4 regions of the Limnohabitans sp. TEGF005 genome follow, and region 1 is predicted to be linked to each of the others. Evidence: predicted binding sites of a transcription regulator. Region 1 holds the regulator's gene; each other region holds the start of a gene.
What was found. The regulator LexA, encoded in region 1, represses DNA repair genes until DNA is damaged. The targets are predictions, from matches to a motif close to ACTGTATNNNNATACAGT.

Region 1 (7,310 bases):
CGTGGTGGACCGCCATGTGCTGGCCATGGAAGTGACCGCCGAGACCTTTGCCCGGCATCTGAGCCGTTTGCGCGCATAAAGGCTGGCTGTGAATTTCAGACCCCGGCCCTCGTCCCCCGAACCCGAGATCAACCTGATCCCATTCATTGACGTGCTTTTGGTCGTCCTGATCTTTTTGATGCTGACCACCACTTGGTCACGCCTGACCGAAATCCAGCTGAACCTGCCCGTGGCCGATGCCAGTGCATCCAGCCAGCGCCCGCGCCAAATTGTCTTGACGATCACATCACAAGGGCGATACGCCATCAACAAGTCACCCGTCGGGGGCAGCTCGGTCGGTCATTTGGTGGCGGTCCTGACGCCACTGGTCCACAAAGACGCGATGCTGGTCATCAGCGCCGACGCATCGGCCACGCACCAAAGCGTGATCAACGCCATGGAGGCGGCACGCCGCAGTGGCTTGTCCAAAATCACCTTTGCGGCCCAATCGGCCGAAGTGCCGGGCTCTTGATCGGCATGGGCCTGTCCGCATTCCTTCACCAGCATTTGCCCCGGGTTTGGCAGCGGCGCGGCCCGCTCGCGTGGGCCTTGCGCCCGGTGGCGGCCATTTATGGCGCACTCACGACACTGCGGCGCATGGCCTACGCCACGGGCATCTTCAAAACCCGGCGCGTACCCGCCTTGGTCATCGTGGTCGGCAATGTGGTGGCAGGCGGTGCAGGCAAAACCCCGGTCACCATGGCCCTTGCCAGGCACTTGCTGGCCAAGGGCTTGCAGGTCGGGGTGATCTCGCGCGGGCACGGCCGCAAAACGCAGGACGCCCGTGCCGTGACGCACGACAGCCACCCACTGGATGTGGGCGATGAACCCTTGCTGATTCACCAAAGCACTGGCGTGCCGGTTTGGGTGGCGCGAGCCAGGGCCGATGCGGCGCTGGGCTTGCTCCACGCGCATCCGACGGTGCAAATTTTGATCTGCGACGATGGTTTGCAACACCTGGCCTTGGCGCGTGACATCGAGATTTGTGTGATGGACGAGCGCGGCGTGGGCAACGGCTGGTTGTTGCCTGCAGGCCCCCTGCGCGAAGCCTGGCCACGCCCGGTCGATTGGGTTCTGCACACCGGTCCATCCATTTCGGGTGACCGCCCACTAGGTCAATACCAGGCCCCACGGCAACTGGCAGACCACGCCCTGACCTCGGATGGGCGACACCTTGCCTTGAGCGCATTGACAAACCGCCCACTGCACGCGGTGGCCGGACTGGCCAGGCCTGAAGCATTTTTCGACATGCTGCGCCAATCGGGGTTGCAACTGACCAGCACCACCGCCCTGCCTGACCACCACGACTACCAAGACTGGAAAGCCAACCCCGACCGCACTTGGGTTTGCACCGAAAAAGACGCCGCCAAACTCTGGCCGCACGAACCCGGCGCCCTGGCGATCCCTCTGGTCATCACGCCAGAAAACGGTTTTTGGTCGGCGCTGGATGCGCGCATTGAGCAACTTTTGCAGCACTGACCTTTCCCAAACACCCCTGGCTTGGGGGCCGTTATCATTGACAGCATGGACAACAAATTGCTTGAATTACTGGTTTGCCCAGTCACCAAAGGCCCTCTCGACTTCGACCGGGAACACCAGGAACTGCTCTCGCGCAGCGCTCGCCTGGCGTACCCGGTGCGCAACGGCATTCCGATCCTGCTGGAAAACGAGGCCCGCACACTGAGTGACGAAGAAATCGAGAAACTCGCGGCCCTGCGTCCCGCGCTCTGAGCCCCAGCCATGACCCATTTTTTGCCCCCCGCAGGCTCTGCTGCGGGTTTTACGGTGGTAATTCCGGCACGCATGGCTTCGAGCCGCTTGCCCGACAAACCTCTTGCCGACATCGCTGGACTGCCCATGGTGGTGCGCGTGGCGCAACGTGCCATGCTGTCCAACGCCAGTCTGGTGGTGGTGGCCGCTGACGATAAGCGCATCGTGGCGGCCTGTGAAGCGCACGGCATACGCGCCTTGCTGACCCGAAAAGACCACGTCAGCGGCAGCGACCGCCTGGCCGAAGCTTGCCAGCTGCTGGGCCTTGCGCCCGATGCGGTGGTGGTCAACGTGCAAGGCGACGAGCCGCTGATCCCCCCCGCGCTCATCAACGAGGTGGCCCGCGTGCTGACCGAGCGGCCTGATGCCAGCATGAGCACCGCAGCGCACGCCATCGGCTCATTGGAAGAATTCACCAACCCCAACGTGGTCAAGGTGGTCATGGACGCCCGGCAAATGGCACTGTATTTCAGCCGCGCGCCCATTCCGTGGTGGCGCGATGGCCAGTCGGACTCGGGTTTCAAGGCCCTGCCTAGCCCGGCACCGCTGCGCCACATCGGGATTTATGGCTACCGGGCCGGTTTTCTGGCTTTGTTCCCCACACTGCCCCCCGCGCCAGTGGAAACCATGGAATCACTCGAGCAGCTGCGCGCACTGTGGCACGGCCACCGGATCGCAGTGCATGTCACCGCCGCATCACCCGGTCCGGGAGTCGACACCCCCGAAGACCTGGATCGGGTGCGGCAACTGCTGTTGACATGAGCTGAAAACCGGGGTTCTCCCCGTAAGCCAACTTTGAGGCTGGCGTGATATTCTCAAAAGTAACCATGCAGCAGGCCTTCGGGCTTGGCTGGCAGAAACGATTTCAAACGATAAGGACCTTCCCATGAGACTGATTCTGTTGGGCGCACCTGGCGCCGGCAAAGGCACACAAGCAACCTTCATTTGCCAGAAATACAACATTCCCCAAATCTCCACGGGCGACATGTTGCGTGCCGCCGTCAAGGCCGGCACCCCCTTGGGCCTGGAGGCCAAAGCGGTCATGGAATCAGGCGGTCTGGTCAGCGACGACCTGATCATCAACCTGGTCAAAGAACGCATCGCCCAGGCCGATTGCGCCAATGGCTTCCTGTTTGACGGCTTCCCCCGCACCATTCCCCAGGCCGACGCCATGAAGGCCGCAGGCGTGAAACTCGACTACGTGCTCGAAATCGATGTGCCCTTTGACGCCATCATCGACCGCATGAGCGGCCGCCGCTCGCACCCCGCCTCGGGCCGCACCTACCACGTCAAGTTCAACCCACCCAAAGTCGAAGGCGTGGACGATGTGACGGGCGAAGCTTTGGTGCAACGCGCCGACGACCAGGAAGAAACCGTCAAAAAGCGTCTGGATGTTTACAGCGCCCAGACCCGCCCTTTGGTGGACTACTACTCCAACTGGGCCAAAGCCGATGCAGCGGCAGCCCCCAAATACCGCGCCATCAGCGGCACCGGCAGCGTGGAAGACATCACAGCCCGCGCATTTGCGGCACTGGCTGACTGATTTTTTCAGCGGCCCCAACGAACAAAGCCCCGCATTGCGGGGCTTTGTTGTTTCAGGGCCTTGTGGGTATTTAGCCCATCAAATCCAACATCAGACTCACCCGCGCCTTGTACGCATTGAGCCCCGCAGGTGCCGTTTGCAGCGCGGCGGCTTGCCCCACGATCTGACCTTCGGCGCAACGGGAGGTCAAACGCACAGCCACGCCTTGGGCCTGCGCCTGGGACAGTGCCGACAACAGGCTTTGGTGCACGGTGCCGTTGCCCGTGCCTGCCACGACCAGTCCTTTCACGCCCGCAGCCAGGAGGGCCTGGACTTGGCGGGCATCACTGCCTGCATGGCTGTCCAAAACCGCCACCCAGGGCCAATCGGCCACACTCAATGCCAGCGCTTGGCTGGCATGGACATGCGCCATCGGCCAGCTGCCGGGGTCGGCCCAGCGCACACGGCCTTGCTCCACCCAGCCACGGGGGCCGGATTCGCCGGAGCTGAAAGCATCGAGCCGATAAGGGTGAATTTTTTGCACCTCGCGGGCATTGTGGATGCGGCCTGCGCAGACGGCCAGCACGCCACGCGCCATCGGGTCGAGGACCACGGCAACAGCGTCCAGCAGGTTTTGTGGGCCATCGGGGGTCAAGGCGGTGGCCGGACGCATGGCACAAGTCAGCACCACAGGCTTGGTGGTGCGCTGCACCTGCTGCAAAAACCAAGCGGTTTCTTCCAGTGTGTCGGTGCCGTGGGTGATGACGATGCCACCCACGTCAGGCTGTGCCAGCCAGTGGGCGCAGCGCTGCGCCAACGCTTGCCAAGTGGCGTGGTCCATGTCTTTGCTGTCAAGCTGGGCGACCTGCTCACACTGCAGTGAATCACCCTGCAGAACGTCATTCAGACCGGGTATGGCGTCCAGCAGATGCTGCACACCCAACTGGCCAGCGGTGTAGCCCGTGTGGTCATTGGCGCTGGCCGCTGTGCCGGCGATGGTGCCGCCTGTGCCCAAAACCACCACTTTCTTCATTTTTTTTGTGTCCAACACTTGCATCGCCTCAAAAACTGGTTAAAAATACAGTCACTGGATGAAACAACAGTTTAACCAGTCCCCACAAGGAGACCGCCATGACCGACAGCCCCAAACTCACCGCCCGGCAACAGGAAATTCTGGAACTGATCCAGAACACCATTGCCAACACCGGTGCGCCACCCACGCGTGCCGAAATCGCCAGCGTGCTGGGCTTCAAGTCGGCCAATGCAGCAGAAGAACACCTCAAGGCCCTGGCCCGCAAAGGGGCCATCGAACTGGTCAGCGGCACCTCGCGCGGTATTCGCCTGAAAGGCAGCAACCGCAATCACCTGCGCGCCCCATCAGACCTGTTCAGCCTCACCCTGCCCGGCTTGGGCCAATTGAGTTTGCCATTGATCGGCCGCGTGGCCGCAGGCTCGCCTATTTTGGCGCAAGAGCATGTTGACCGAACATACCAATTGGAAAGCACGCTGTTTTCCGAACAACCCGACTACCTTTTGCGGGTTCGGGGCATGTCCATGCGCGACGCAGGCATCATGGACGGCGATTTGTTGGCCGTGAAATCGACCAAAGAAGTCCGAAATGGCCAGATCGTTGTGGCCAGACTGGGCGACGAAGTCACCGTCAAACGCCTGCGCAAGACCGCCACCGGCATCGAATTGCTGCCCGAAAACCCCGATTACCAAACCATTGTGGTGAACCCCGAGGAGCCTTTTGACATCGAAGGCCTGGCTGTAGGACTCATCCGCAACACGCTTTTGATGTAAAGCACTGGCTTGTTGCTCCAGGTGGCGGGCGCTGACGAGATGGTTCTGTCAGCCCTGAAGCAACAGGCTCTTCAGCAATCCTGCCTGTGTCCAACCTCCATGCTTTTTAAAGGTTTCACATGGGAATCGCTCTGCTTGCTCTTTCAGGTCTTTTTCAAGGCTTCTCCAATTTCAACCGGGCCACACCTTCGGTGGCCAAGCCCCAGCGCGGAAACGCTTACTTGAGGCCCGTCTGGACCTCGCGCAGACCGGCTTGCACGCCCCAGGCCCTCAAAACCTCAGCCCATCCACACCGATTCCCGGCCACTGCTGCTGTTCCTGCCTTGCGTGTCTTGCGGGTTGCAGAGAGTGATCAACGTGTCAAAGGGGCCGGTCGGATGGTGATTTCCGGGCGCATGGCCGATGTCTGCGCTGAATTGGACCGCTTAGCGGCCATCGAAGCAGCACAAGCCAGCGCTTAACCCAAAGAGCAGCCCCCGGCGACTGAACCGGGCCGCCTCGTCAGGGCACAATGTAGGGATGAACATTGTGATCCTTGACGACTACCAAGATGCGGTGCGCAAACTCGACTGCGCGGTCAAACTCGAAAATTTTCCAGCCAAGGTCTATACCAACACGGTTAAAGGCATAGGCCAATTGTCTGTGCGACTGAAAGACGCCGACATCATCGTGCTGATCCGCGAGCGCACCCAACTGACGCGTGCCGTGATTGAAAAACTACCGCGCTTGAAATTGATTGCCCAGACAGGTCGTTTGGGCGGTCACGTCGATCTGGCGGCTTGCACAGAACGCGGTGTGGCCGTAGCCGAAGGTGTCGGCTCACCCGTGGCACCGGCTGAACTGACCTGGGCCTTGATCATGGCTGCTACGCGGCGTTTGCCACAGTACATTGGCAACCTCAAACATGGTGCATGGCAGCAATCGGGCCTTAAAGCGGGCTCAATGCCTGCCAACTTTGGCTTAGGCACAGTCCTCAAAGGCAGAACTCTGGGCATCTGGGGTTACGGAAAAATTGGTCAATTGGTGGCCGGCTACGGCAAGGCGTTTGGCATGGATGTGATGGTCTGGGGCAGCGACGAGTCGCGCACCAAAGCCATCCAAAACGGCTACCGTGCCGCAAGCAGTCGCGCTTCATTTTTTGAAGAAGCCGATGTGTTGTCTTTGCATCTGCGCTTCAACGAAACCACTCAAGGCATCGTCAAAGGCGAAGATTTGGGCCGAATGAAGCCATCGGCCCTGTTTGTAAACACGTCCCGCGCCGAATTGATCGAGCCCAATGCCTTGATCGGGGCCTTGAATCGGGGCCGACCCGGTTTGGCTGCGATCGATGTCTTCGAATCCGAACCCATTTTGCAAGGCTCCGCCTTGCTGCGCCTGGAAAACTGCATTTGTACACCTCACATTGGCTACGTCGAAAAAGACAGCTATGAGTTGTATTTCGGCACGGCGTTCGACAACGTGGTGAACTTCATCAAGGGCACTCCGACCAACATCGTCAACCCAGGCGCCTTGCAAGTTCGCCGTTAAGCGCGCCCTGTTATTTCAATCTTCGATTTACTTTTACAACCATGACTCTCGCATTCTCCAAAGTTGCCATCATCGGTGCCGGCGCCATGGGCCGGGGCATCGCCCAAATCGCCGCACAAGCAGGCAGTCAAGTCTGGCTTTACGACACCCAAGCCGACGCCATTCAGAAAGCACGCGATGCCGTTTTCCAGCAATGGGACAAGTTGCAAGAGAAAGGCAGACTGACGGCCGAAGCCGTCGCAGTTCACAAAAGCCGTTTGCTGGGCGCAAGCAGCATGCAAGACCTGGCCGGGTGCGAATTGGTGGTTGAAGCCATCGTAGAGAAGCTCGACATCAAGAAAAGCCTGTTCACCGAGCTCGAAAAAATACTGGCTCCCACAGCCGTGCTGGTGACCAACACATCGTCGTTGTCAGTCACCGCGATTGCCGCAGCACTGCAACGCCCAGGCCAGTTTGCGGGTTACCACTTTTTCAACCCTGTGCCACTGATGAAGGTGGTCGAAGTGATCGCCGGCCTCAAAACCGACCCCGCTGTCTGCCAGCGCTTGTCGGACTTTGCACGCCAGATGGGCCACACCCCTGTGCAGGCACAAGACACGCCCGGCTTCATCGTCAACCACGCAGGTCGTGGCTACAGCACCGAAGCGCT
Region 2 (7,310 bases), 590 kb from region 1:
TGTGACGGATGATGCGGATCACCTCGTCGATGTTGAGCAGCACCAGCTGCCGGCCTTCCAAAATGTGGATGCGATCCAACACCTTGTTCAAGCGGTGCTGGCTGCGACGGGTGATGGTGGTCTGGCGGAAGCTGATCCACTCCACCAGCATCTGGCGCAGCGACTTTTGAATCGGTTTGCCGTCAATGCCGACCGAGGTCATGTTGATCGGCGCAGACGTTTCCAAGCTGGTGTGGGCCAGCAAGGCGGTGATGAGTTCTTGCTGTTCGATGCGGCTGGTCTTGGGCTCGAACACCAAGCGCACGGCGGCGTCTTTGCTCGATTCATCGCGCACCACATCCAGAACTGCCAGCATGCTGGCTTTGAGCTGCATCTGGTCGGTGCTGAGCGCTTTTTTACCGGCTTTGACCTTGGGGTTGGTGAGTTCTTCGATCTCTTCGAGCACACGTTGCGAGCTCACGCCTTGCGGCAACTCGGTCACCACCAGTTGCCATTGGCCACGGGCGAGTTCTTCGATCTTCCACCGGGCACGCACTTTCAGGCTGCCACGACCCGTGCGGTAAGCGTCTGCGATGTCACTGGCCGGGCTGATGATCTGGCCGCCACCGGGGTAGTCGGGGCCAGGGATGATGGTCATCAATTCGCTGTCGCTGAGCTTGTCGTTTTTGATCAAGGCCACGCAGGCATCGGCCACTTCTCGCAGGTTATGGCTGGGGATCTCAGTGGCCAAGCCCACGGCAATGCCGCTGGCACCATTGAGCAAGCTGAAGGGCAAGCGGGCGGGCAGCTGGCGCGGCTCTTCGGTCGAGCCGTCGTAGTTGGGGATGAAGTCCACCGTGCCCATGTCGATTTCGTCGAGCAGCAAGCTGGTGATGCGCGACAAACGCGCCTCGGTGTAACGCATGGCCGCTGCGCCGTCGCCGTCTCGGCTACCAAAGTTGCCTTGCCCGTCAATCAGCGGGTAGCGCTGCGAAAAGTCTTGCGCCATGCGCACCAGCGCGTCATAGGCCGCCGTGTCGCCGTGCGGGTGGTAGCGGCCCAGCACATCGCCCACAACGCGGGCGCTTTTGACGGGTTTGGCCGCGGTGTTGTTATTGGGGCCGCTGTAAGACAAACCCATGCGGTCCATCGAATACAAAATGCGCCGCTGCACCGGCTTTTGGCCGTCGCACACGTCGGGCAAGGCGCGGCCTTTGACGACGGACAGCGCGTATTCCAGGTAAGCCCGCTGGGCGTAGGCACCCAGGTGGTCGCCTTCGGGGGCGGCAGGTTGATCAGTAGTTTCAGGGGTCAGCAAGTCGGTCATTTTTTTGGCGATTTATTTGTTTTTCGTACGGGTGTGGCGGAGAGCTGAACGGGCATTGATTTGCCGGGCGGCAAAAAGTTAATACCCGTCACCACTTTATGCCCTGTGCGTTTTTCCAGATCGTCTTTGGCGCGTTTGGCCACTCGGCCACCTTCTTTGCCCGCTTTGGCGTTTTGTTGCAGGCCTTGGGCTTCTTCGGTTTCAGCAATCTGGCGTGTGGACAGTTCGGCCAATGCGGTGAAGATCAGCTCCGCTTCGCTCATGTGGTCACGCAGGTTCTGCGTTTTCAAAGACTTGAGCGATTTGTGAGCCTGCACGCTCAAGCCCGTCCATTCTTGGTGAATGATGTTGGTCAGCAGCGCGAATTCATCCGCCTTTTCAACACCGCTTTCTTTCCGATAATCGGTCAGTTTGTTGCGGGTTTCTTGCCCCGTCATGCGCTGCTGAATCCACTTGGTGCTGCGTCCCAGTTTTTGCCAGTTATCGCGGGCGCGATCCAGGCTTTGCGCAGGATCAGCCATTTCTTGCATGCGCTCATGGCCCACCTTGGCCAACCAGCGCTTGAACGGCTCGGCCTTGGGCGATGGGATGGACTGGATCAGGCGCAAGAGTGTGGGAACATCGGCGGCCAAAGTTTTGCGCATGACCCCGGACTCACTGGGCATAGCTACCTGGGGACAATTTGTCCCCAGGTAGCTGCCCAACTCGGCATCGCGCTTGCGCAGTTTTTTCAGGTAGTCGGTGGGGTTGATGCTGTCGGTCAGCACCTCCACCACATCCACCACTGAGAAATACCACTTTTCTACTTCAGCGTTCCAATGCGACCGCACCTGCACCGATTCAAAGAGCTTAAGTTCTTGAAGATGTTTCATCGATTCAGACATTGCAGCCTCCACCATCAGTTGGCGTTGTATCCCCGCGACCCACGGGTTAGCAAAGCTTCTTTCCAAAAAGACTCCATGCCCTGGACTTGCTCTTGGGTAGCCGAACTATCTGCATGCCAAAGTAAAGAGAAGACGTAATCATCAAAAACTGAATCGCCACGCTCGACATACTCTTGCTTAAGTTTCTCGTTCCCTCCGTGACCATTTTGGGCATATTCAGACCAGCGCTGCCAAAGATTTTTTTCACCATAGGCAGCACCTACATACAGTTTGTCTTTCTTTGCGTCTGCAACCACATACACACCAGCCACCGACTGAAGCGCAGTCTTCCAACCCAAAGAACCCACGGGGTCACCTAACAAGATACGTAGTCCAGTCAGGGTGATACGAACCTTAGAGAAACCCGGAAAGTTTCCAAGCACATCGGGCACCGCAAGGACAGCATGCACTTGCAGATCATTGTTCAATGTTTCGCCGTTTGGATAACTGTTCCTGAATCGATTGGGCCAAGTCACGATCAGTCGACGTTCAAGAAGTGCTGAACTATCAACAAACGAAAATTTGTATTGAAAAAATTTTGACGTTTCAATCGGTTCACCATCAACGCGCCAAACTCCCGCAAACATCCATAAACCTTCACCGTATTCATAAAACGAGATGACATACGGCCTAGAAAAGTTTTTTTGCGATTGGTAACTCTGAAAATGCTCGAATCCCACTCTTGTTGCAAAAAGGTCTTTTTCTTTTTGATGCGGGCTACGAGCAAAATGAAATTTGCACTCCGAAGGACTCACCTGCAAGCCATGTGACTGGAGAAGCTGAAAAAGATTCATGCAACAACCTGGCTTGGTTAAACGTCGATTTCGATGCTGTCGCCGTGCAGCTCCATCAGCTCGCGTCGGGCAGCGGCTTCGCCTTTGCCCATGAGCTGCATCATCAGGGTTTCGGTGCCCGCATTGTCCAGCGGTCCCAGCTCGATGGGCAGCAGGCGGCGCGTGTCGGGGTTGAGCGTGGTGTCCCACAATTGCTCGGCGCTCATCTCGCCCAGGCCCTTGAAGCGGCTGATGCTCCACCCGCCCTCTTTAACACCGTCTTTGCGCAGCTTGTCGATGATGGCGGTCAACTCACCGTCGTCCAGCGCATAGGCTTTGGACGCGGGCTTTTTGCCACGTGCAGGTGCATCGACCCGGAACAACGGCGGCCGCGCCACATACAGGTGCCCGGTTTCGATCAGCTTGGGGAAGTGGCGGAAAAACAAGGTCAGCAGCAGTACCTGGATGTGCGAGCCGTCCACGTCCGCGTCCGACAAAATGCAAACCTTGCCATAGCGCAGGTTGCTCATGTCGGGGTTGTCGTTCGGACCGTGGGGGTCCACGCCGATGGCCACCGAAATGTCGTGGATTTCGTTGTTGGCAAACAGGCGATCGCGGTCGACTTCCCAGGTGTTGAGCACTTTGCCGCGCAGGGGCAAGATGGCCTGGCACTCTTTGTTGCGGCCCATTTTGGCGCTGCCCCCGGCCGAGTCACCCTCAACCAAAAACACCTCGTTGTGCAAGATGTCTTTGCTCTCGCAATCGGTCAACTTGCCCGGCAGCACGGCCACGCCGGAGCTCTTGCGCTTTTCTACCTTTTGGCCCGCTTTTTGGCGTGACTGGGCGGCTTTGATGGCCAGCTCGGCCAGCTTTTTGCCGTAGTCCACATGCTCGTTCAGCCAGAGTTCGAGCGCCGGGCGCACAAAGCTGGAGACCAGTCGCACTGCGTCGCGCGAGTTCAGGCGCTCTTTGATCTGCCCCTGAAACTGCGGGTCGAGCACTTTGGCGCTCAGCACATAGCTGGCCCGCGCGAACACGTCTTCGGGCATGAGCTTGACGCCCTTGGGCAGCAGGCCATGCAGTTCGATGAAGCTTTTGACGGCGGTGAACAAGCCATCGCGCAAGCCGCTGTCGTGCGTGCCACCTGCGCTGGTGGGGATCAAATTCACGTAGCTCTCACGCACGGGGGCACCGTCTTCGGTGAAGGCCACGGCCCAAGAAGCGCCCTCGCCTTCGGCAAAGCTGTCGTGGTTGGCGTCGGCAAAGCCCTCCCCTTCAAACAACGGGATCACCGGATCGCCATTCAGGGTTTGCGTCAGGTAGTCGCGCAGACCGGCTTTGTATTGCCACTGCTGGGTTTCTTTGGTTTTCTCGTTGACCAAGGTCACCGTCACGCCCGGCATGAGCACGGCTTTGCTGCGCAGCAGGTGCGTCAGCTCGTTCATGGGCAGGGCGCTGGATTCGAAGTATTTGGCGTCGGGCCAGGCACGCACCGTGGTGCCCTGTTTGCGGTCTCGGGGCACGTCCGCCAAGCCGCTACGGTCGCCCTCATTGGCCAGGCGAGTCACCAGCGGCTCGATCACGTCGCCTGCCGAGAAAGCGAGAGTGGCCACTTTGCCTTCGCGGTAACTGGTGGCTTCCAGTCGCTTGGACAAAGCATTGGTCACGCTCACGCCAACGCCGTGCAAGCCGCCCGAAAAGCTATACGCACCGCCCTTGCCCTTGTCAAACTTGCCGCCCGCGTGCAATCGTGTGAAGACCAGCTCGATCACGGGGGCGTTTTCTTCAGGGTGCAGGCCAAACGGAATACCCCGCCCATCGTCCTCGATGCTGACCGAGCCATCGGTGTGCAGGATGACTTTGATCTTTTTGCCGTAACCGGCCAGCGCCTCGTCGGCGGCGTTGTCCAGCACTTCTTGAATGATGTGCAGGGGGTTGTCGGTGCGGGTGTACATGCCCGGGCGTTGCTTGACGGGCTCCAGGCCCTTGAGCACACGGATCGAGCCTTCAGAGTACTCGTTGGATGTTTTGACAGTAGATTGGGTGGCCATGGTGGCGGATTGTAGTGGGATTTATGCCGGATTACTGGATACAACAACAGTGTCGCATTGCCTCTGCGCGCAGAAGTCCTGCTGGTGAATGCTTGCATTTGCGGGACAAGCAATCCGTACGGCATTGGTTAAAGTCAGGGGATGCAACACAAACCCCTTTCCCTGTTTCAAGTGCTGGCCTGCGGCGCGGCCATCGTCACGCTGTCCATGGGCATTCGCCACGGCTTTGGCCTGTGGCTGCAACCCATCACCCAAGCACAAGGCTGGGGCCGTCAAGAGTTCGGCTTCGCCATGGCCATCCAGAACCTGTCTTGGGGTTTCATGGGCATTTTTGCGGGCATGGTGGCCGACCGGTTTGGCGCATTCCGCGTGATTGCAGCGGGGGCCTTGATCTATGGCATTGGCCTTTTAGGCATGTCTTGGGCCACCGACCCGTGGGTGTTTGCCTTGTTCACCGGGGTGATCATCGGCACCGCACAAGCCGGCACGACTTACGCCGTGATTTACGGCGTGATCGGACGCAACGTGCCACCAGAACGCCGCTCGTGGGCCATGGGCGTGGCGGCTGCGGCGGGCAGTTTTGGCCAGTTTTTGATGGTGCCGGTAGAAGGTCTCTTGATCAGCCAGATGGGCTGGCAGACGGCACTGGTCATTTTGGCCGCAGCGGCCATGCTGATCATTCCCCTGGCCTGGGGCCTGCGCGAACCGGCTTTGAATGCACCGGGCCAGGTCAAACGCGACCAGACCATTGCCCAAGCGTTGAAAGAAGCTTTCAAATACCCCAGTTTTCAGCTGCTGATGGCGGGCTATTTTGTCTGCGGCTTTCAAGTGGTGTTCATTGGCGTGCACATGCCCAGCTACCTGAAAGACCACGGTCTGGCGCCTCAGGTGGCCAGTTATGCATTGGCCCTGATCGGTCTGTTCAACGTGTTTGGCACCTACATTGCAGGCACGCTGGGCCAGAAAATGGCCAAGAAAAAGATCCTGGCGTTCATTTACGCAGCCCGCTCGGTGGCCATCGTTTTGTTCTTGCTCGCTCCGCTCACGCCCACCAGCGTTTACATTTTTTCGTCTGTCATGGGCTTGTTGTGGCTGTCTACCGTGCCGCCCACCAACGCGGCAGTGGCGCAGATTTTTGGCATCTCTCACCTCTCCATGCTCAGCGGCTTCGTCTTTTTCAGCCACCAAATCGGCTCATTCATGGGCGTGTGGCTGGGCGGTTATCTGTATGACAAGACAGGCAGCTATGACATCGTCTGGTACCTGGCCATTGCCTTGGGCGTCTTTGCCGCATTGGTGAATTTGCCGGTGCGCGAAAGTCCGATCCAGCGCCATTCGCCCAAAGCCGCATGACCACCCGAATTAAAACCCTGTTGTTGTTGTTAGCGACGGTGCTGGGCCTGACGTTTTGGCTCTATGCCAAACCCGATGTCGTCATCATGCTGTCCGAACAGCTGTGGTCTTGCTTCTGATTTTTTGAAAACTCAACCTATGCACGGCACCGAAAACCCTTCTGCTTGGCTGCAACGCTGGGCTCATTTGATCGCTCCTGGCAGCAGCGTGCTCGATGTCGCTTGCGGCGCAGGCCGCCACATGCGCTGGTTGGCCACGCAAGGCCATGCGGTGCAAGGCGTAGACCGCAACCCCGATGCTGTGGCGTTGGCACAGGCTTTTGGCGAAGTCACTTGCGCGGACATCGAAAACGGCCCTTGGCCCTTCGCTGGACAAACTTTTGGCTGTGTTGTGGTGACCCATTACCTTTGGCGTCCGTTGCTGCCCACCCTTGTGCAGGCCGTGGCCCCGGGTGGCGTGCTGATTTACGAAACCTTTGCCGCTGGCAACGAAACCGTGGGCAAGCCCTCTCGCCCAGACTTTTTGCTGCAACCGGGCGAGCTGTTGCGGGCCACCGAAAGCTTGCGCACCGTGGCCTATGAGGACGGCTTTGAGGCATCCCCCAACCGATTTGTGCAGCGGATTGCCGCAGTACGGCTTGTGCACCAGGCCGATGTACCCCGCTTGCCTTTGCGGGCCGACTGAGTTGAAGTCGGGTTTTTCCCGTCACATCGGGTGACATTCACCCGACTTGGGGGTCATAAATCGGGTCTGCAATCGTTAGAATGGGTTTTTTCTGTTCAGAAGCACCTGACATGACCACCGAATTTCGCCCCATCAAAGGCAGCATCCCTGCCCTGATTACCCCCATGCTCGAAGACGGCAAAGTGGACTACGCCGCTTTGCGAAAATTGATCGACTGGCA
Region 3 (7,310 bases), 970 kb from region 1:
ATGGCGAGCACGGCAATGCCTTGCTCTCGCGCTGGCCCGTGTTGTCGCACCAACACCAAGACATCTCGGACCACCGCTTTGAGCAACGGGGTTTGCTGCACACCACGGTTCAAGTGGTTGACCGGGTGCTGCATGTGGTCGTGGTGCATTTGGGCCTGGTGCCCGCCAGCCGGGTGCGTCAAGTGGTGCAGTTGCTGGCCTTCATTGACCAGACCATCCCGGCCCACGCGCCCGTGTTGGTGGCGGGTGACTTCAATGACTGGGGCACGGGCCTGGGGCGGCGCATGGCCAAGGCGGGCTTTGGCGAATGGCGCGAGCAGCCCACGCCCACCTATCCCTCGCGTTTGCCCCTGAATCAGCTCGACCATGTGTACGCACGCGGGCTGACCCCCGTTCACGCCATGGCCCCTGCCGGTCGCATATGGCAGCGCATGTCTGACCACTTGCCCTTGGTCGCCGAGTTCGCCTGGACGGATTGAACATGCGCCACGGTCCGCCCTTGCGAGACGGTCACCAGATCCGCTTGATCGAAGGCGGGCAAGCCTATTTCGAGGCCTTGGTCTCTGCGCTGGAGCAGGCCCGGTCGCAGGTGCACATCGAGACCTATATTTTTGATTTTCATGGCGCAGCGGCCATGGTGGCCGAGGCGCTGGAGCGGGCCGCCTTGCGGGGTTTGCGCGTGTGGGTGGTGGTCGATGGGGTGGGCACCCCCAGCCTGCCGCCTGAGTGGCGTGAGCGTTTTGCCCGTGCGGGGGTTGAGTGGCGGGTGTATTCCCCCTTGGGCACTTTGGGTTTGTTGATCCCCAGCCGTTGGCGACGCCTGCACCGCAAGCTGTGCGTGATCGACGGCCATCTGGCCTTTTGTGGCGGCATCAACATCTTGGACGACTGGTACGACCCGCACCATGGCACCTTGGCCCAGCCCCGGCTGGACTTTGCCGTTTGCGCACGCGGCGCTTTGGTGCAGCAAATGCAGGAAACCATGGCGCAACTGTGGTGGCGCATACAGGGTGTGCGCCATGTCCGGCAGCAACAGTTTCCGGAGGCGTTCAGCTCCTTTCGGGCGGCAGGGCTGCATTTGCCCTGGACGCGTGACGATGCGCACGCGCTGGATGGCCGTTTGGTGGCCAAGGCGGGCTTGCTGTTGCGTGACAACGTGCTTTACCGCAGCCAGATTGAACGCGCTTATTTGAAAGCGATTGGCGCTGCCCGTCATGAAATCGTCATCGCCAATGCCTATTTTTTGCCTGGACGCCGCTTGCGCAAAGCCCTGATCCACGCCGCGCACCGGGGCGTGCGGGTGCGTTTGCTGCTGCAAGGGCGTTACGAATACTTCATGCAATACCACGCAGCCCGCCCGGTGTATGGCGTGTTGTTGGCTGCGGGCATCGAGATTCACGAGTATGAGGCCAGCTTTTTGCACGCCAAAGTGGCCGTGATCGATCCGAACAACGACCGGCCTTGGGCCACGGTGGGCTCGTCCAATCTGGACCCGCTCAGCCTCTTGTTGGCGCGTGAGGCCAATGTGGTGGTAGCCGACAAAGCTTTTGCCCAGCAGCTTTACCAGCGCTTGCACTCGGCGATCGAGCTGCAAAGCAAGCCGGTGCTGGCTGAGGTGGATGTCCAAAGAGCCTGGCACCAAAGGTGGCGCGACCGGTTGGCCTTTGGCTTGATGCGGCTGGCGCTGTTTTTGAGCGGTAATCGCTACTGAACGCCAGATTCCCCGGGGCTGGCATGGGCGTTCTGTCTCAGGGTCAGCAGGGACTGCAATCGCTGTTACGATCCTCGCCATGTTAATGAAAGCCCCAGACGCCATGACTGCTTCTGCCGCCACGCCCGAAGACGAAGGCGTACCCGTTTCCGTCAAGATTCGCGAGCGCATCAATGCGGCCCGCAAGCGCTTCCACGCCAACGACAACATCGCCGAGTTCATCGAACCTGGCGAGTTAGAAAAATTGCTGGACGAAGTCACCGGCAAAATGGCGGGCGTGCTCGACAGCTTGGTCATCGACACCGTGAACGACCACAACACGGGCGACACCGCGCGCCGCGTGGCCAAGATGTACCTGAAAGAAGTGTTCAAGGGCCGCTACGTCGAGGGCCCCGAGATCACCGAATTCCCCAATGCCGAGCACCTGAACGAACTGATGATCGTCGGCCCCATCACCGTGCGCAGCGCCTGCAGCCACCACTTTTGCCCCGTGATTGGCAAGATCTGGATCGGCGTGCTGCCCAACGAGCACACCAACGTGATTGGCCTGTCCAAATACGCCCGCTTGGCCGAATGGATCATGGGGCGACCCCAAATCCAGGAAGAAGCCGTGGTGCAACTGGCCGACCTGATCCAGCGTAAAACCCAACCTGATGGTCTGGCCATCGTCATGGAAGCCAGTCACTACTGCATGGGGTGGCGTGGCGTGAAAGACATGGACAGCAAAATGATCAACTCGGTCATGCGCGGTGCCTTCCTCAAGGACGTCAACCTGCGTCGTGAATTTTTGGCCCTGATTCCCGGAAAGAACTGACCCATGTTGGTACGCCTGCTTTACGCCAGCCGCGCTGTGGACCCCCGCCCCGAGATGATCGACTCGATCCTCGCCCAGTCGCGCCAATTCAACCCCAGTACCGGCATCACCGGCATCCTTTGCTATGGCGGCGGTATTTTCCTGCAAGCCATCGAAGGCGGCCGTGGAGCTGTCAGCGAGTTGTACGGGCACATCCAGAAAGATGCCCGCCACAAAGAAGTGGTTTTGCTGCATTACGAAGAGATCACCGAGCGCCGCTTTGGCGGCTGGACGATGGGCCAGGTCGACACCTCGCGAGTCAACACCAACATCCTGCTCAAATACGCCGAGCGTGCCGAGTTGGACCCGTACAGCGTGTCGGGCAAAGTCTCTTTGGCCTTGCTCGAAGAGCTGATGGCCACAGCGTCCATCATCGGGCGCGCCTGATCCGATGCAGCTCATCGGCTGCGACTTCTCCAGCAGCCCCAGCAAACGCAAGCCCATCGTGCTGGCGCTGGGCCAAGCCCGACAGGGCAGGGTGCAGTTGCAGGCACTGCACACCTTTGAAACCTTGAGCGCTTTTGGTCAATGGCTGGCCCAGCCTGCCGACTGGGTGGGCGGCTTTGACTTGCCCTTTGGCCTGCCACGAGAGCTGGTGCACACCTTGGGTTGGCCCACCGACTGGACCGCCTGCATGGACCACTACTGCGCCTTGGAGCGTCCCCAAATACGCGAGCAATTTGCGGCCTTTTGCAACGCCCGCCCAGTGGGTGGCAAGTTTGCCCACCGCGCTGCCGACAAACCGGCGGGCTCCAGCCCGTCGATGAAATGGGTCAACCCGCCTGTGGCCTACATGCTGCACGCGGGCGTGCCTCTGCTGCGTCAGGCGGGTGTGCACCTGCCCGGCCTGCACGCAGGCGACGTGCGTCGTGTGGCGCTAGAGGCCTACCCTGGCCTGCTGGCGCGCGAGGTACTGGGCAACACCAGCTACAAAAGCGACGACAAAGCCAAACAAACCCCCGAACGCCTGTTGGCCCGGCGCGAACTGTTGGGCGCACTGGAGCGCGGACAGACCCGTCTGGGCTTGCGACTGGTGGCCAGCAACGCGCTGTTGGGTCGTCTGGCTGATGACGCCAGCGGCGATGCACTCGATGCCACCCTTTGCCTGATGCAGGCGGCTTGGGCGCAGCAACAGCACGAAGCCGGACACCCGCAATACGGCCTGCCGCCTTGCGATCCGCTCGAAGGCTGGATCGTCACGGCCTGAACGGTGGGGCGTGCCCATGCCGCCTCAGCGCTCTGTTTCCAGATCAGGAATCCTGTTGAACGCGATGCGCATCGGTGCCGCATCGAGCGCGTGGTGAGCGCTGGCAAAATAAATTGCGTTTTTGCCGTGTGTGCGGTTGAGCGCGTCCATGGCCGACATCAGGCGAGTGCGGTCGCGTTGCACGGGGTGATTTTGCAAGGTTTGTGACGCCGTAACGCCAGGGGCTTCTTCGTGAAAATCAAACAAATCAGGCGTGTGTTGACTCGCTAGCACCAGCCCGCACAGCTGCACACCCACAGCCTGCGGCCGTTGTAATTGGTGCAAGCCGCTGAACCAAAGCTGGTCCAGTGTGTGCAACAAAAAGCCCGTGTCTTGCGTCTCGCCCACATGCACAGAGCGCTCGCCGCCCGATTCGCGCTGCCAGCGGTGGTCGCAGCGCACAAACACCTGCATGGCTGTGGCATAAAACCCCTGCTTGCGCAGCCGCATGGCGGCCTTTTGCGTCAGGCGGTGCAGCACCTGATGTGCCCCTGCCGGGTGGCGCAAATCGGGCGGCAACACATGTGAATGCCCCAGCGACCGTGCCACCGTGGCGCGTGGCCCGTACCACTGGCCGCGCAGCCGGTCATACATGTCAGAGCCCGCCAGCCCGCCCCAAGCCGTGTGCAACAAGTCTCTCGGCGCGGCATACAGCTGCTCGACCGACCCAATCCCACAACGCGCCAGCCGCTCCAACAGGCGTGGGCCAATGCCCTGAATGGCTGAAAGTTTCAAGTGAAATAACCGCTCAGGCAACTCGTGCTGTTCGATCACCGTGAGACCATCGGGCTTGTGCATGTCAGACGCCAGCTTGCCGAGCAAGGTGTTGGGCGCAATGCCCACGGACGTGCGCATGCACTGGCCCACCTCGGCCAGCAGCGCCGCCTTGATTTGCCGCGCCAGCGCCACGGCCCGATCACGCTCGCGCCAGCGGCCCGTCAGCTCGCACTCCATCTCGTCAATGCTCAGCACTTGCCGAACGGGCGCCAGCCGGTCCACCACGGCCACGGCCTGCAAGTGCACCTCCACATACTTGGCGTGGTCGGCCAGCACCAGCGCGATGCCAGGGCACAGCCGCTTGGCGTCCGATACGCGAGTACCGGTTTTGACGCCAAAAGCCTTGGCCTCAATGCTGGCTGCAATGCAAGACGACGAATCGGCCATGACCGGTACGACGCCCACAGGCCGCCCGCGCAAAGCCGGATCGAGCTGCTGCTCGACCGAAGCGAAGTAGCTGTTGAAGTCGATGAAGAGGGAGCGGAGCATGTCCGATTAACTGTAATTGCGTACAGTATATTGCCAAGCTGAAGATGTAGAACAGAGGGCCAGTCCCAAGGATGGCGCCAACGGCTTCATTGCCATGGTGGTCGACACCGAAGGCAATATGATCGGTTTGCACTCCGCACCATGAGCGTGGTTTGCGCTTTGCACCGCAACGCCCATTTCAGAATATGAACGCCACCACCCTCCAGCAACTGGCCACAGCCACACTCACCGGCAGCATGCCTTTTCCCGACATCGTGGGGCGCTTGATGCAAGAGGGGGTGGACCATTACCAGGTGGACTGCTTGGCGCTGCAATTCAGGTTTTATGGTGTGCAGGGCGGGGTGGTGTTGGCCCCGCTGCTTTATGAGGGCTTGCCACCTGTCGCCCAAGCGTTTGACCTGCCAGCGCTCAAAGCCGCCATCCACGACAGCCAAACCCAAGGCCAAAAATTCCGCGACTTTTGCGCCCGCGCCATGCAGGCCGGCGTGCAGTCCTACAGCGTCTTCCTGCGCGGCCAACGCGTCATGTACATAGGCCGCCAAGGCGATCACCATGTGGAGTTTTTCCCATGACCCCCCTCGAAAAACCCAAAGGCCCCGCTTCGTATTTCCCATCCATCGAAAAGAAGTATGGCCAGCCCATCGCCCATTGGCTGGATTTGCTCCAAACGTGCGCAGGCATGAAACACATGGAGATGGTTGCTTGGCTCAAGACCGAGCACAGCATGGGCCATGGCCACGCCAATGCCTTGGTGGCGTATTGGATGGCCGCGCACAAGTGATGGCGAGCACGCAGGACGTGAGCGAACTGCTCAAGGCCACCGCTATTGGCCATGCGGCATGATTCAAGCATGGCTTCTTCCGCTTTGACTCTGGATCAACTGCGCCGTTACGCGATCGCGCGCAGTCTGTTTGCGCCCACGACCTTGCCCAAGGCTTTGCAGCGCCTGGGTTTTGTGCAGGCCGATCCTTTGTGTGCGCCTGCGCGTGCGCAAGACCTGACGTTGCGCCACCGTGTGGCGGGCTATCGGGTAGGGGATCTGGATTTGCGCTATGCCCAAATGCCTGTGGAGGAAGATTTTTTCGTCAACTATGGTTTTGTGCGGCGCGATGTGCACCACCTGATGCACCCGCGCACGCCCCGCATCGTGTGGTCGGCCAGCCGCATCCAGCAGGCGCAAGAGGTGTTGGCCTTTGTGCGAGAGGCTGGCGTGGTCAGGCCCGCGCAGGTGGATGCGCATTTTGACCATGGGCGCGTGGTCAATTGGTTTGGGGGCAACAGCAAGGCCAGCACCCAGTTGCTGGATGGCATGCATTACCGCGGTTGGTTGCGGGTGGCGCGGCGCGAAGGCGGGCAGCGCCTGTATGCCGTTCGCGAGCACGAGCCGTGTGGGCTTGAACCCGAAGCCATCATGGACCAGTTGGTGGATGTGATCGTGGCGAAATACGCGCCTTTGCCCGCCGCCAGTTTGGGGCAGTTGCTGAGTTTGTTGGCCGGCGGTGTGCCGCAATGGCGAGCGCAGCGCCCAGACGTGCTGGCGCGTGCGCGCTTGCGTTTGCCCAGTGTGGTGGTTGATGGCACGACGTGGTTTTGGCCCGCAGGCGAGAGCCCGGCTTCGCGTCGCCACGAGGTGGATGATCAGCTGCGTTTGTTGGCACCTTTTGACCCGGTGGTCTGGGACAGACGCCGTTTTGAGCAGCTGTGGGGCTGGGCTTACCGCTTTGAGGCCTATACGCCAGCGGCCAAGCGGGTGCGTGGTCACTACGCCATGCCTTTGCTTTGGCATGATCAGGTCATTGGGTGGGCCAATGTCGGTGCCAAGTCGGGTGTGCTTACGCCCGATGTGGGCTTTGTCAATGCGGCCCCCAAGGGCAAAGCCTTTGCGCTGGCGCTGGAAGAAGAGTTGCACCGCATGTCTGTTTTCTTGGGGCTTTGAGTTGCCCGAGTCTTTGCGGGGCGTTGTCATGTTCGCCCTAATCCCCCGCGTCACTGGGTGAGGCGGTGTCTTTGTGATGGTGAGGTTTTTCTGATGTTCCGCAGTTTCTTTCTCTCGCGCCGCTGGGCCTTGTGGTCTTGGGGTGGTTTGTTGGTGTTGGTGGCGCTGGTGTTCATCACGGTGCAGCAGACGGTCAAGCTCAACACTTGGTATGGTGAGTTTTATGACTTGTTGCAAAAGCCCGAGCAGGCCGGCGGGCTGGCCAAGTTCTGGGGCTTCATGCAGCAGTTCGCATGGA
Region 4 (7,310 bases), 1.5 Mb from region 1:
TATTTCCATGTGAACGAAGACCGGGTGATCGATGCGCTGCACGGCGGCAACTCTTCGCGCTGGATCAACCACAGCTGCGACGCCAACTGCGAAGCCGACGAAGACAACGAGCGCATTTTCATCAAGGCGATCCGCAACATCAAGGCCGGTGAAGAACTGAACTACGACTACGGTCTGATCATCGACGAGCCTTACACCAAGAAGCTCAAGGCCGAATACCCTTGCTGGTGCGGCAGCGCCAATTGCCGTGGCACCCTGTTGTCGCCCAAAGATCGCAAGGACACGCCCAAAACGCCAAGCCAGAAAAAGGCCAAGGCGAAATCCAAGGACAAACCGAAAGTCAAGTCTGAGACCCCGTTGAAAGACCAGACCAAGATCAAAACCCAGGCAAAAGCCAAGGGCAAAGCTCCTCAAGCGCCCAAAACGGCCAAGCCCGTGAAAACGGAAAAAGCCAAAAAGCCGACCAAGCCAAAGAAGGCCGTCGCCAAAAAACGCTGACCCATGCTGGTCTGCGGCGCTGACCCTGTGGATGGCGGGCACAAGACAAGCACCCACAACGAACGCCGCACCATGATCCCGCGCACCCCTTGGCCTGCTGAAGCAATTTGGGAGCAGATTTACCCGCTGCTGCCCGATTTCACGGTCGAAGTGCTGCCCGAAATCGATTCGAGCAACAGCGAGCTCATGCGACGTGCTCGCGCAGGTCAGCACGAAGCCACGCTGCTGGTGGCCGAGAGCCAGACCGCGGGCCGTGGTCGCATGGGCCGGGTCTGGCAAAGCCAGCCCGGCGACTCGCTCACTTTTTCACTCAGCTTGCCCTTGGCACCCCGCGATTGGTCTGGCTTGTCGCTGGCCGTTGGCCTGAGCCTGGCCGAAAGCCTGCACCCCGATGTGGGCCTGAAGTGGCCCAACGATTTGTGGTTTCAAGACCGCAAGCTCGGCGGCATCTTGGTCGAAGCGGCCAGCATGGGCGGGCGCAGCCAGGTGGTGGTGGGGGTCGGTCTGAACATCCGACCGCGCCCCGCAGAGGGTCTGAACACAGCACCTGCCGCACTGACCGAGTTATTGCCTGACATGACCGCGCCAGCCTGTCTGGCACGCTTGGGCGTGCCTTTGGTACAGGCCCTGTTGGCATTTGAGCGCGACGGCTTCGCCCCGCTGCAAAACCGCTTTGAATCGCGCGACGTGCTCAAGGGCAGGCGCGTGCACACCAGCGACGGCCAGATCGGCGCGGCAAGGGGCGTCAGCCCCGGCGGTGCCTTGCGGCTGCTAACCGACACAGGCCTGCAAGAAATTCACAGCGCCGAGGTCAGCGTGCGCCCCTTTCCTGTCGAGGACAAACTCCGATGATGCGTTGGTTAATGGCTCTTTTGTTGATCCTCAATGCGGCCACGCTGGCTTGGCAATGGGACGCTTTTGCCCATTGGGGCTGGGGGCCAAATACAGCACGCGAACCTGAACACATGGCGAATCAGATTCGCCCCGAAGCACTGCAAATTGAAACGCCTGCGCCCCTCAGCAGCACCCCTGCACCCGCCACAAATCCCTGACTTTTTTGGAGACCTGACCCATGAGCCTGAAACTTTACTTCGCCCCCGGTGCCTGTTCTTTTGTGCCCCATGTGCTGCTGGAAATGAGCGGTGCCGAGTTTGAACCCAGCATGGTCAAGCTGCACAAAGGCGAGCAAAACAGCGACGACTACAAAGCCATCAACCCGCGTGGCCAGGTGCCCGTGCTGGTGAACAACGGCCAAGCGGTCACGCAAATCGTGGCCATCGTGTTGCATCTGGACCAGCTGTTTCCTCAAGCGGGCTTCTTGCCCTCCGAGCCGCTGGCCCGTGCACAAGCCATCTCGACATTGGCCTGGATGAACAACACCGTGCACCCGACCTTCACGCACATCTTCATGCCACAAAAATTCTCGGATCTGCCCGAAGTGCAAGCGGCCCTCAAGCCTTACAACACGCAGTTGTTTCGCGGCATGCTGGGCGAACTGCAAGCGCTGGTGAAAGCCGCTGCAAGCAAAGGCCAAACCTGGCTGACGGGTGAACGTTTTGGCCCTCTGGATGCTTACAGCCTGACCCTCACGCGCTGGGGCACGATTGCCGGCATCACGCCCGAAGAACACCCCGAACTGTGGACCTTTGTGCAAAAAGTGGCCGCAGAGCCCGCCGTGGCCCGCGTGATCGAGCGTGAGCGCTTGCAGCTGAACATGGGCAAGCCCGCTTAAGGCGGCCCGCACCTGCTCTCAAGCGGGTGCGTTGAAGCGCAGCGTGAAACACGCCCCAGGTGGGGTGTGGCCGGGGTGGGTGGCGTCCACCATGACCGAAGCCCCGTGTTGCTGCGCGATTTCCTTGACGATGGGCAGGCCCAAACCCGAGCCGTCCACGTTGGTGCCCAAAGCCCGATAAAACGGTTGAAACACCAAATCACGCTCAGCCACCGGAATGCCCAGACCGTTGTCTTCAACCTGCATGACCAGTGCTTTGCTGTAGGGATCGACCAGAACACGCACCGTAACCACGCCCTGGCGTTCGGGCGTGCTCGGCGTGTAGTGAACCGCGTTTTCAACCAAGTTGCGCAGCATTTCTTTCAGCAGGGTCGGGTTGCCTTGCACCTGCACACCTGGCGTGCCAGCGTCCACGCCTTCGTAGCCCAGGTCCAGGCCTTTGTCCATGGCGCGGGGCAGACAGTCTTGCAGAACTTCGCTGGCCAGGCCCACCATATCGCAGCGCTGCTGGGGCACATGGGCGCCGCCACCTTCTGCGCGGGCCAGTGACAACAACTGGTTCACGGTGTGCGTTGCCTGCATGCTGGCCCGGCCAATTTGTTGGAGTGATTTTTTCAGATCTTCTTCGCTGGAGCCAGATCGCTGCGCCAGATCGGCCTGCATGCGCAAGCCCGCCAACGGTGTTTTGAGCTGGTGCGCCGCATCGGCCAAAAAACGCTTTTGCGTGACGATGGAGTCTTTCAAGCGCTCCAGCAAGTCGTTCACCGACACCACCAAGGGGGCCACTTCCATCGGCACCGCCTTGTCGTCGAGCGGACTCAAATCATCGGGTTTGCGTGCACGGATGCGCTCTTCCAGCTCAGACAAAGGCTTGATGCCACGCACCAGCGCCAGCCAAACCAAAAGCACGGCCAAAGGCAAAAGAGCGAACTGGGGGAGCATCACGCCCTTGATAATTTCTGCCGCCAGCACAGAGCGTTTTTCTCGCGTTTCGGCCACTTGCACTAAGGCCGGATTTTTGCCCTCGGCATCCAAGCGTATCCAGGTGTAGGCCACGCGCACCTCAAGGCCACGCATCTCGTCATCGCGAATGTGCACCTCGTAACTGCTGCCTTTGTCCTGATCGGTGGGCGGCATGGGCAAGTCACGCTCGCCACTCAGATGCTCTTGGTGTGCACCACGAACCTGGTAATAAACCAGATCGGTCTCGTCGGCACGCAGCAATTCGCTGGCAGGCTGCGGCAAGTTGAATTGCACACGTTTATCGGGCCCCAGCTTGACCTGCTGGGCGAACGCTTGCACGTTGTAGACCAAGGCACGGTCAAAGGGCTTGTTGGCCAGCCCTTGCGCCACCAGCCAGGTCAAGGCCAGGCTGATGGGCCACAGCAGCAGCAGCGGCGTGAGCATCCAGTCGAGGATTTCCCCGAACAAGGAACGTTGTTCGCGTTTGAAAAGACGTACGCTCCAGCCGCGGGATTTCATAGCGGCGTTGTCCTGAATCGGGTGGCGAAGGTCGTCAAATCACCAGGCGCTCAGCCCGGGATTTTTTCGAGGCAATAGCCCAGGCCACGCACCGTGGCGATGCGAATCGGACCTTTTTCGATCTTCTTGCGCAGGCGGTGGATGTACACCTCGATCGCGTTGTTGCTGACCTCTTCGCCCCATTCGCACAGGCGCTCGACCAGTTGGTCCTTGCTGACCAGACGGCCCGCACGCTGCAGCAGCACTTCCAGCAAACCCAGCTCGCGGGCCGACAACTCGACCATCTTGCCGTCGATGGTGGCCACGCGGCCAGACTGGTCATAGATCAGTGGGCCGTGCTTGATTTGCGAAGTGGCACCGCCCATGCCGCGGCGCGTGAGGGCCCGCACGCGGGCTTCAAGTTCTTGCAAGCTGAAGGGTTTGGCCATGTAATCGTCAGCGCCGTAATCCAGCCCTTTGACGCGCTCTTCCACACTGTCTGCCGCCGTGAGAATCAACACCGGCAAAGTAGAGCCCCTGGCACGCAAGCGTTTGAGCACTTCCAGACCGTGCATTTTGGGCAAGCCCAAATCCAAGATCAGCAAATCGAATTCGTTGTTGGTCATCAAGGCCGCATCGGCCTCGCTGCCACTGGCCACATGGTCCACCGCCGCACCGGCACTGCGCAAGGTGCGCAACAGGCCGTCGGCAAGCACCTGGTCATCTTCGGCTATCAGAATTCGCATGTCTGTCTCCTGTTATTGTGGGTGCAGCTCGGTCGGGCCTGTCTGTCGCGAGCTGCTGCAATTCTAGTGTCTGGCACGGGCGCTTCAGAGGTAGCCGCGCGATCTGTTTGAACAGCCATGACGGCTTTCTCGCGTTCTGTCAGTGCGCATAAGCCTCCAGACCCAAGGCGACCACGGTCGCCACATCCTTGCCCACCGCATCGCGGAACTCCGCCTCGGCTTGCGCGACCGCATCCTTGAATGCCTGCAACCAAGCCAAGCCCACAGGCGTGAACACCACGCGCCGCGCTCGGGCATCGGTCATATCCGGCTCTCGCTCCACCAGGCCCCAAGCGGCACACTGGTTCACCAGGTCGCCCATGGCCTGCTTGCTCATGCCAGCAGCTCGGGCCAGATCGGTCAGGCGCGAACCCTCCAGCGCCAAATGCCGTGTGATGTGAATGTGTGCAGCGCTGATTTGATCGCGTGACGCCAGATTGGCCAAGGCCAATGGCACGCCCTCGTTGCCGGCCATCAGGTACAAGACGCGTTCGTCAAAGCGGCGCATGGCATGCCCAAGCAAGCGACCCAAATGCGTTTCACGCCATCGGTCATCGGCCCAATCGGCTTGTTCGTGGGTGTGCGATGGGGGGGTGTTGGTCATGGTTTAAATGATAAGGCAAACTGACCAAAAATAGTGTTTACAGGTTTATACAGCTCGTTTACAGTACTGTTCACACATCCAGTAAACAGCGCATCCCCGCTGAACCAGGTGCCCCAAACCATTGATATTCAAGGAGATTTCCATGAGCGACGACAACAGCGAAAAGTCCAAAGCCCTGCAAGCCGCCCTGGCCCAGATTGAAAAACAATTCGGCAAAGGCACCATCATGCGTCTGGGCGAAGGCGAAGTCATCGCCGACATCCAAGTCGTCTCCACCGGCTCTTTGGGCCTGGACATCGCGCTGGGCGTGGGCGGTCTGCCCCGTGGCCGCGTGATCGAAATCTACGGCCCCGAGTCTTCGGGCAAAACCACCCTGACCCTGCAAGTGATCTCTGAAATGCAGCGCCTGGGCGGCACATGCGCCTTTGTGGACGCCGAACACGCCCTGGACGTGCAATACGCGCAAAACCTGGGCGTCAACTTGCAAGAGCTGCTGGTCAGCCAGCCCGACACCGGCGAACAAGCCCTGGAAATCGTGGACAGTCTGGTGCGCTCCGGCGCGGTGGACTTGGTCGTCATCGACTCGGTGGCCGCCCTGACCCCCAAGGCCGAAATTGAAGGCGATATGGGCGACAGCCTGCCCGGCCTGCAAGCCCGTCTGATGAGCCAGGCGCTGCGCAAACTGACTGCCACCATCAAAAAGACCAACTGCACGGTCATCTTCATCAACCAGATCCGCATGAAGATCGGCGTCATGTTCGGCAGCCCCGAGACCACCACAGGCGGCAACGCGCTCAAGTTCTACGCCTCGGTGCGTTTGGACATCCGCCGCACCGGCACCATCAAAAAGGGTGACGACGCGATCGGCAACGAAACCAAAGTCAAAGTGGTCAAAAACAAAGTCGCGCCGCCCTTCAAGACGGCCGAGTTCGACATCCTGTTTGGCGAAGGCATCAGCCGCGAAGGCGAGGTCATCGACATGGGCGTCACCGCCAAGATCGTCGACAAGTCGGGTGCCTGGTACGCCTACCAAGGCGAAAAAATCGGCCAAGGCCGCGACAACGCCCGCGAATTTTTGCGCGAAAACCCGGCTCTGGCCCGTGAGATCGAAAACAAGGTGCGCGAGTCACTGGGCATCCGCTTGCTGGAATCGGCCATCGCCACCGTCAAGGCCGACTGAGCACACACCCCAACAGCCTCGCATGAACAAGCCCGGCTTTCAACCCTCGCTCAAGGGGCGCGCATTGCGCCTTTTGAGCCAGCGCGAGCACTCCCGCGCCGAGCTGCAACGCAAACTGGCACCGCACGAAGAGGTGCCTGGCGAGCTGGCCAAAGCGCTTGATGAGCTGCAAGCGCGGGACTTCATCAACGAGGGCAGGGTGATTGAGTCGGTGGTGCACCGCCGCTCTGGCAAGCTGGGGGCCGCACGCGTCAAGCAAGAGCTGGCGGCCAAAGGTTTGTCAGGCGAGGCTGTGGCTGTCGCACTAGAAGGGCTCCGAGAAACCGAGTTCAGCCGCGCACAGGCCGTTTGGCGCAAAAAATTTGACCGCCCTGCAGCCGACCCGAACGAACGGGGCAAACAAATTCGCTTTTTGATGACCCGTGGTTTCAATGCCGAGGTGGTGCGCAAAATCGTGCAAGGCGCAGACGACGACTGAATCACACGCCTTGAAAATCGCCCGTCACAAGCCCAGCATCAACTGGATGTTTTGCACCGCAGCGCCGCTGGCGCCCTTGCCCAAGTTGTCCAAGCGGGCAATGACCACAGCCTGACGATGGGCCTCGTTCGCAAAAACACGGATTTCAAGTTGATTGGTGTCGTTCAGCGCCAAGGCATCCAGCTTCAGGTTGTCGGTCGCAGGCTCTACACGCACCCAGCCGCCCGCGGCCTGACTGGCCGCATAGTGCGCACCCAAGGCGGCTTGAAGATCGGCCCCGGTGGGCTTGCCGGGCAAGCTGTCCAGATGCAAGGGCAGTTGCACCAACATGCCCTGACGGAAGTTGCCCACTGACGGCACAAACAAAGGGCGGCAAGTCAGTCCCGAATACCGCATGATTTCTGGGATGTGTTTGTGCTGCAGGCCCAGGCCGTACAACTCAAACAAGGGGGCTTTGCCCGCTTCGTAATCTTCGATCATGCTGCGGCCACCGCCAGAATATCCGCTGACCGATGGCAGACAGACCGGAAAATCGACCGGCAACAAGCCGGCGTCGATCAAAGGCCGCAAGA

Region 2: the regulator LexA is predicted to act here: its motif matches at 5,087-5,104, upstream of ACZ5RG_RS04160 (DNA topoisomerase IV subunit B).
Region 3: the regulator LexA is predicted to act here: its motif matches at 5,086-5,103, upstream of ACZ5RG_RS02360 (Y-family DNA polymerase).
Region 4: the regulator LexA is predicted to act here: its motif matches at 5,146-5,163, upstream of recA (recombinase RecA).

Annotation. Positions count from the first base shown of each region.
Region 1 is NZ_AP029226.1:1,459,328-1,466,637, forward strand. Features, by position in the region: gene ACZ5RG_RS07000 (MotA/TolQ/ExbB proton channel family protein) at 1-79, shown strand, start outside; gene ACZ5RG_RS07005 (ExbD/TolR family protein) at 89-511, shown strand; gene lpxK (tetraacyldisaccharide 4'-kinase) at 508-1,518, shown strand; gene ACZ5RG_RS07015 (Trm112 family protein) at 1,564-1,770, shown strand; gene kdsB (3-deoxy-manno-octulosonate cytidylyltransferase) at 1,780-2,571, shown strand; gene adk (adenylate kinase) at 2,696-3,352, shown strand; gene ACZ5RG_RS07030 (asparaginase) at 3,423-4,388, opposite strand; gene lexA (transcriptional repressor LexA) at 4,463-5,134, shown strand; gene ACZ5RG_RS07040 (hypothetical protein) at 5,254-5,595, shown strand; gene ACZ5RG_RS07045 (D-2-hydroxyacid dehydrogenase family protein) at 5,654-6,661, shown strand; gene ACZ5RG_RS07050 (3-hydroxyacyl-CoA dehydrogenase) at 6,703-7,310, shown strand, end outside.
Region 2 is NZ_AP029226.1:870,742-878,051, reverse strand. Features, by position in the region: gene parC (DNA topoisomerase IV subunit A) at 1-1,306, opposite strand, end outside; gene ACZ5RG_RS04170 (BRO family protein) at 1,303-2,190, opposite strand; gene ACZ5RG_RS04165 (GIY-YIG nuclease family protein) at 2,205-3,023, opposite strand; gene ACZ5RG_RS04160 (DNA topoisomerase IV subunit B) at 3,041-5,053, opposite strand; gene ACZ5RG_RS04155 (MFS transporter) at 5,195-6,406, shown strand; gene ACZ5RG_RS04150 (hypothetical protein) at 6,403-6,525, shown strand; gene ACZ5RG_RS04145 (class I SAM-dependent methyltransferase) at 6,545-7,090, shown strand; gene dapA (4-hydroxy-tetrahydrodipicolinate synthase) at 7,201-7,310, shown strand, end outside.
Region 3 is NZ_AP029226.1:487,069-494,378, forward strand. Features, by position in the region: gene ACZ5RG_RS02335 (endonuclease/exonuclease/phosphatase family protein) at 1-479, shown strand, start outside; gene clsB (cardiolipin synthase ClsB) at 482-1,711, shown strand; gene folE (GTP cyclohydrolase I) at 1,797-2,525, shown strand; gene ACZ5RG_RS02350 (BLUF domain-containing protein) at 2,529-2,951, shown strand; gene ACZ5RG_RS02355 (DUF429 domain-containing protein) at 2,956-3,771, shown strand; gene ACZ5RG_RS02360 (Y-family DNA polymerase) at 3,796-5,076, opposite strand; gene ACZ5RG_RS02365 (DUF1398 family protein) at 5,262-5,648, shown strand; gene ACZ5RG_RS02370 (DUF4287 domain-containing protein) at 5,645-5,857, shown strand; gene ACZ5RG_RS02375 (DNA glycosylase AlkZ-like family protein) at 5,927-7,012, shown strand; gene ACZ5RG_RS02380 (putative transporter) at 7,106-7,310, shown strand, end outside.
Region 4 is NZ_AP029226.1:2,926,235-2,933,544, reverse strand. Features, by position in the region: gene ACZ5RG_RS14575 (SET domain-containing protein) at 1-498, shown strand, start outside; gene ACZ5RG_RS14570 (biotin--[acetyl-CoA-carboxylase] ligase) at 571-1,350, shown strand; gene ACZ5RG_RS14565 (hypothetical protein) at 1,347-1,550, shown strand; gene ACZ5RG_RS14560 (glutathione S-transferase family protein) at 1,571-2,230, shown strand; gene ACZ5RG_RS14555 (sensor histidine kinase) at 2,249-3,712, opposite strand; gene ACZ5RG_RS14550 (response regulator) at 3,763-4,437, opposite strand; gene ACZ5RG_RS14545 (MarR family winged helix-turn-helix transcriptional regulator) at 4,577-5,080, opposite strand; gene recA (recombinase RecA) at 5,223-6,260, shown strand; gene recX (recombination regulator RecX) at 6,283-6,738, shown strand; gene argC (N-acetyl-gamma-glutamyl-phosphate reductase) at 6,763-7,310, opposite strand, start outside.